2 linked regions of the Methylosinus sp. H3A genome follow. The protein of the gene in region 2 binds, or shares a complex with, the protein of the main gene of each other region. Links are inferred from orthologs where the notes say so. Each region holds a gene or a part of one and is shown on either strand. Other genes may lie near its edges.

What was found.
Region 1: the proteins of tsaB (region 2) and tsaD are in contact, whole or in part, in a solved structure (PDB 4WQ4), measured with the Escherichia coli proteins. The link is inferred for Methylosinus sp. H3A from one-to-one orthologs.

What each region holds. Positions count from the first base shown.
Region 1 is NZ_JADNQW010000005.1:4,314,845-4,318,055, reverse strand. What follows is about bases 314-3,211. They hold tsaD (tRNA (adenosine(37)-N6)-threonylcarbamoyltransferase complex transferase subunit TsaD), read left to right. Parts: upstream 314-1,173; coding sequence 1,174-2,250; downstream 2,251-3,211. Other genes in these bases: IY145_RS22960 (NAD(P)H-dependent glycerol-3-phosphate dehydrogenase), read left to right, coding at 2,823-3,211; IY145_RS22965 (phospholipase D-like domain-containing protein), read left to right, coding at 2,281-2,826; IY145_RS22975 (MarC family protein), read right to left, coding at 375-1,001; IY145_RS22980 (cytochrome c1), read left to right, coding at 314-334. In the rest of the region: more of IY145_RS22980, read left to right, coding at 1-313.
Region 2 is NZ_JADNQW010000005.1:3,466,785-3,470,004, forward strand. The notes cover bases 281-3,187. They hold tsaB (tRNA (adenosine(37)-N6)-threonylcarbamoyltransferase complex dimerization subunit type 1 TsaB), read right to left. Parts: upstream 2,135-3,187; coding sequence 1,427-2,134; downstream 281-1,426. Other genes in these bases: IY145_RS19010 (TonB-dependent receptor), read left to right, coding at 281-916; IY145_RS19015 (GNAT family N-acetyltransferase), read right to left, coding at 924-1,415; IY145_RS19025 (NifU family protein), read right to left, coding at 2,181-2,732; IY145_RS19030 (hypothetical protein), read right to left, coding at 2,858-3,187. Also shown: more of IY145_RS19010, read left to right, coding at 1-280; more of IY145_RS19030, read right to left, coding at 3,188-3,217. UniProt on the Escherichia coli protein: Required for the formation of a threonylcarbamoyl group on adenosine at position 37 (t(6)A37) in tRNAs that read codons beginning with adenine.

The sequences.
Region 1 (3,211 bases), 850 kb from region 2 along the record:
TGGCGTCGACTATATCGTCGCCCTGCTCAACGGCTATGCGGAGGCGCCACATGGCGTCGAACTGGCGCCCGGGCAGTATTACAATCTCTACATGCCCGGCCGCCGCACCGGCATGCCGCCGCCGCTCTCGGACGGCGCCGTGACCTATGACGATGGAACGCCGCAGACGGTCGACCAATATTCCAAGGATGTGAGCGCTTTTCTGATGTGGGCGGCCGAGCCCCATCTCGAGGAGCGCAAGTCGATCGGCCTGAAGGTGGTCGGCTTCCTGATCGTCTTGTCCTTCCTGGTCTATTTCACCAAGCGCAAGATCTGGTCGAACATCCAGCATTGACGCGACAGGGCGACGCGATCCGGTGAGATCGCGTCGCCGCTCACCCCTGCAGAAACGCCCGCACGCCATCGGCCACGAATTGCACGGCCAGCGCCGCCAGCAGCACGCCGAGCAAGCGCGTCAGCACGACATTGGCCGCCGTGCCGAAGAATTGCGCCACCTCGCCGGCGATCAGGCAAAAAACCAGACAAATCGTCATGATCGCGGCGATGACCGCGATCAGCGTCGCGATGAGCGTCACGCTGCCATGCGCGTCGCTGGCCAGCAGCACGGTCGCCGTGATCGCGCCGGGGCCGGCCATCAGCGGAATGGCCAGTGGATAGGCTGCGATATTATGCACATGCTCGGCGAGCGCTTTTTCCGCCGCTTTGGAGTCGCGCTGTATGCGGACGCCGAACACCATTTCCGAGGCGATCGAGAATAAGAGAAACCCGCCGGCGATGCGGAAGGCCGGAATAGAGATGCCCATGGCGCCGAGCAGCCTCTGGCCGATGAGCGCGGAGCCCACCAGAATGGCGAGCGCATAGACGCTGGCGCGAAAGGCGATGATGCGTTTGGTGCGCGCCTCGAGTCCCGAGGTCGCCGCGACGAAAACCGGCGCGAGGCCGAGCGGCTCGACGACGACGAGCAGCGTCACAAAGGCCGAGACGAGATAGTCGAGATCCATCCCGGCCTCCGGTGGGAACGCATCCGGCAAGATAGCGCGCGGCGCATCGAGCGCCAGCATCTAGAGGCCGGGCGCCGCTTTGCTTTGCCTGCCCGCGCGCCTATAGGTTGGCGCCAGTTTCCGCTTCCGCCGGCGCGGCGATTCGCCCGCGCCTGCGCTCAAGGATCCGTCCATGCGCGTTCTCGGCATTGAAACCACCTGTGACGAGACGGCGGTCGCCGTCGTGGCCTCGCGCATCGGCGGCGATGGCGGCGACATTCTCTCCAATGAGGTGATGAGCCAGATCGCCCAGCATGCGGCCTATGGCGGCGTGGTGCCCGAGATCGCGGCGCGCGCTCATATAGATGTGCTCGAGCGGCTGATCGTGCGCGCCCTCGACACGGCCGGGACCGATCTTTCCGGCGTCGACGCGATCGCGGCCTCGGCCGGGCCGGGGCTCATCGGCGGCATTCTGGTCGGGCTCACGGCGGCCAAGGCGCTGGCGCTCGCCGCCGACAAGCCCTTCATCGCCGTCAATCACCTCGAGGCCCATGCGCTGACCGGCCGCCTCACCGAGCGGCTGGACTTTCCCTATCTCGCTCTGCTGATCTCGGGCGGCCATACGCAGCTCGTCGCCGTGCTGGGCGTCGGCGACTATAAGCGGCTCGGCTCCACAGTGGACGACGCCGCCGGCGAAGCCTTCGACAAGGTCGCGAAAATGCTGGGCCTGCCCTATCCCGGCGGCCCGCACATAGAGCGGCTCGCGGAGGAGGGCGACCCCGCGCGCTTCGACTTCCCGCGCCCCATGTTCGGCCGCGAGGGCGCGGATTTCTCGCTCTCCGGCCTCAAGACCGCGGTGCGCCAGGAGATCGCGCGGCTGGAGATCACACGCCCGGGACCGCCGACGGAGCGCGACGTCGCCGATCTCGCCGCCTCCTTCCAGGCGGCCATTGTCGATGTGCTCGTCGATCGCGTGCGCTCTGGGCTGCGCATCTTCACGCAGAATGGCGGCCGTCCCAATGGCCTCGTCATCGGCGGCGGCGTCGGCGCCAATGGCGCGATCCGCCGCGCGCTCACCCGCCTCTGCGCCGAGACCGGCCTGCGCTTCGTCTCGCCGCCGCCGAACCTTTGCTCCGACAATGGCGCGATCGTCGCCTGGGCCGGGCTCGAGCGTTTCGCGCGCGGCATGACGGATGATCTCACCTTCGCCGCGCGCCCGCGCTGGCCGCTCGACGCCACCGCCGGAGCGCTCCACCACGGCAAGGCGTGAGCTTGCGATGCGGTCGGCGGGGCGGTTGAGATGAAGCGGCTGTTGCTGGCCGCGGCGGCGACCTTCTCGGTTCCGCCGCCGCCCGGCGGCCTGCTGTCGCAGGAGCCGCTCGCCGTCGGCGTGCGCGTTTTCTATGGGCCGCGCGCCGGCTTCGAGGATCTCGATCTGCGCCTCATCGGCGGCGCGCGAAAATCCATCGACATGGCCGCCTATGTCCTCACCGATCGTGCGGTGATCTCGGCTCTCGGCGCAGCCGCCATGCGCGGCGTGCGCGTGCGAATCTATCTCGACGGGGAGGAGCGCGGCGGCCTCAGTCCCGCCGTCGAGGCCGTCGCCGCGGCGCGCAATATGGAGATCAAGCGCAAGGGTCGCTCGCGCGACCTCATGCATCTGAAATCCTATCAGGTGGATGGTCGGGCGCTGCGCAGCGGCTCGGCCAATTTTTCCGTCTCGGGCGCGGAATTCCAGGACAATGACCTCATATTGATCGAAAGCCCGGCCGCCGTCGCGCAATTCGAGGAGACTTTCGAGCGGCTGTGGGCGCGCTCGGACAATCAGAAGATCGGGATGAGATGAGCAGCGAGGAGAAGATCGCCGTGCTCGGCGCCGGCGCCTGGGGCACGGCGCTCGCCAATGTCGCCGCGACCGGCCGCTCGGGCGTCGCGCTCTGGGGTCACGATCCCGAGCATATCGCCGCTCTGGCGCGCGACCGCGAGAACCGCGCGTATCTCCCCGGCATGCCGCTCGCCGAGGGCGTCGCGCCCTGCGCCGAGCCTTCGGTGGTCGCGGGCGCCGGCGTCGTGCTCGGCGTCGTCCCCGCCCAGGCGATGCGCGGGGTCGCGCGGCGCTTCCGTCCGATTCTGGCGCCCGGAACGGCTTTCGTCATCTGCTCCAAGGGCATAGAGCGCGGTACGCGCCGTTTCATGAGCGAGGTGGCGGCCGAGGAATTGCCGCAGGCGAA
Region 2 (3,220 bases):
TTTCAATCCCTCCTATAAATATAATGAAAACATTCTCCTGTTCGGCCTGGTCGGACGCGGCGAGAAGGCGGGGGCGGCGAATGTCGCCGCCCTGCCGATCATATCCGGCACGACATTCAAGGGATTTCAGCCCGTCATCACCAAGGCCGAAAGCAATTGGGACTATGAGCTCGGCGTCAAGACGAATTGGCTCGACGGCAAGCTCATCGCCAATTTCAATCTCTATTGGACCGATATTTACAACTTTCAGGCCACGCAGGTCGACACGAGCTACACCGACAGCACAGGGCAGCCTCTGCGCTTGAGCTATATGGGCAATGTGCCGCATGTCCGGCTGCGCGGCTTCGAATTCACCGGCCGTTGGAATCCGATCGAACGGCTGTGGTTCAGCTTCAACGGCGCCTACACAGAGGCGCGTTACATCGACTATTCGAACGCCGCTCCTCCTTCCGATTGGATTTGGCCGACTCCCAATCCTGCGCCTGCGGGATTCGTCAAAGCGCCTCTGAATCTGTCTCGCTCGAACACGCGCTGGGAGAATCTGCCGAAATGGGCCATTAACGTCGGCGTGAACTACGACCGTCCGTTAGGGCCGATTCTTCGCGACCTCGGTCCGGATTGGGACCGTTCGATCACGGGATTCGGTTACGTCAATCTCGCCTGGCAGGACAAGACCCAGCTGACCCATCCGTTTTCCGTGTTCCAATACTGGCAGCCCGCTTATTCGATCGTGAATGCGGGACTCGGCCTGCGCACCGACGACCAACGATATACCGTGTCGCTCTGGGCCAAGAATGTCTTCGATCAGCGATATATAACGGCGTGGTCGCAAGGCAACGCCACCACGCAGGCGACTGTCGGCATGCAGAATGCGCCGCGCTATTTCGGCGGCACAATTCAGGTCAGGCTCGAATGAGCGACCTTCACAGCTCACATCGCATCGTCAGCGCCGCCTGCCGCTCGCCATCGGGGCGCTGGTAATAATTCTCGCGCCGGCCGATCGTCTTGAAGCCGAGCCGCTCATAGACCTTCAGCGCCGCCACATTGTCTGCGGCCACCTCGAGGAAGACGAGCCGCGCTCCGCCGCGCTCGAGATTGGTGAGATGCGCCGCGAGCAGCGCCCGCCCGAGCCCGGTTCCGCGGCGCGCCGGATCGACGGCGAAGGTCAATATCTCCGCATCCGGCGGCAGCAGGCGCGACAGCGCCATGCCGCCCATTTCGTCCTTGAGCAGACGCTCGTTCATCGCGCCGTCGGCGAGAACGATGCGGTCGGTCAAAAGACTCTCGAAGTCGATCTTGGACCAGGGAAAGGCGAAGGAGGCCGCATGAAGCTTGGCGCAGTCATAGGCGTGATCGGCCCCGATCGGGCGGATCACGTAGTGCGGCTTGGGGAAGAATGTCGAGAACAAACTCATGACGCTGCAGCTCACACGCCGGCCGGGGCGTCTTGCAGCGGACGTTCCTGAGACGGACGTTCCTGAGGCTTGGCGTCCGGCGCCTTCAGATAGAGCGGACGGGCCGGCGCTGTCTCCGGATTGGCCGCGAGGCCGAGCCGAGCGACAAAGGCGATGTCGGGCGCCGCAGCCCGGCTCGCGACCTCCGCCTCGAGGCCGGCGAGGCGGGCCTCCTCCGCCAGCAGCGGCGCGCCCGAGCCGATGAGGCGCAGCGGGCCGGAGCCCAGCGCCCTCAGCGCCTCATGGGCGCCGACGCGGCGGGGCGAGAGCAGCGTGCGGCCGTCCGGCCCATAGGCCGTCACATAGACCTGGCCGTGGCGCGCGTCGATCGCCGCCGCCACCACGCCGTCGAAGGGAATGAGGATGTAGGGCGCCGCCAGCGCCGCCAGAGTCGAGACGCCGACGATGGGCGCCTTCACGGCGAGGGCGATGGCCTGGCCCGCCGCGAGCCCGATTCGGATGCCGGTGAAGGAGCCGGGCCCGACCGTGACCGCGACGCGCCCTATGGAGGCGAAGCCGCCGCCCGCCGCGGCGACGACGCGCTCGACGAGCGGCAGCAATTCCTCGGCGTGGCCGCGCTCCATCGGCGCCGTCTCGCTGGCGATAGGGTCAGCGGCGCCCAGATCGAGCACGCAGGCGGAAACGGCGGGCAGCGCCGTGTCTATGGCGAGGATTCTCATTGCCGGCGGATTATGACGGGTTTCGCGCGCCTTTCAAAGCGGCCTCTCAAACCTGCTGCACCGAGGCGACCGCCGGCACGAAATGGCGCAGCATATTCTCTATGCCGTTCTTGAGCGTGGCGGTGGAGGAGGGGCAGCCCGAGCAGGAGCCCTTCATGGCCACATAGACGATTCCGTCGCGAAAGCCGCGGAAAGTAATGTCGCCGCCGTCATTGGCGACCGCCGGGCGCACCCGCGTCACGATCAGCTCCTTGATCTGCGTCACGGTCTCTGCGTCTGCAGGATCGAAAAATTCGGCCGGGGCGGCCTCGGCGGCGTCGATCACGATCGGCTGGCCGGAGCTGAAATGCTCCATGATCGTGCCGAGGATGGCCGGCTTCAGATGCGCCCATTCGGCGTCCGTCTTGGTCACGGAGACGAAATCGGGGCCGAACATCACCGCCTCGACGCCGTCGATCGACAGCAGCGCGCCGGCGAGCGGCGAGGCGGCGGCGGCCTCCGGCGTGCGGAACTCGCGCGCGCCCTCGGCGAGGACGGGGCGGCCGGGCAGGAACTTCAGCGTGGAGGGGTTGGGCGTGGTCTCGGTCTGGATGAACATGGGGTCTTCTCCGCGGCGTCCGGTTCAAGGCCGGCGTGGCGATATTGTCGTGGCTTCTCTAGCACGAAATCATCCGCGCGACAGCAAATGCGGCGCCGCCCCATCCCCGGGGAGAGCGCGCGGAGTCAGCGGCCGCCGAGGGCGGGGGCGCGCAATATGTCGAGCAGCGCCGCACGATGCTCCGAACGTCTCGCATGAGCTTCGCCGACGGGCTCGAAGTCGGAGAGATCATAGACGGATTTGCTCGAGCCCTTGAACATCATCGGGCCCGTCGCCGTGACGACGATGTCGCCTCTGCGCAAGGTGGGATCGTCGAGACGCGCAACTTCGCGTGGCGCGTGGGTTTCGACGGCGTGGTCGAAATCGGCGACGACGCGCGACGCGAATGCGTCGTATCTTTCGCGCGCTTCGTCGATCCGCCGCAACCATTCGATGTGCGCGTCATCGTCGACGCGCGCGATCTCTTCGGCGGCGGCGCTTCGCATCGC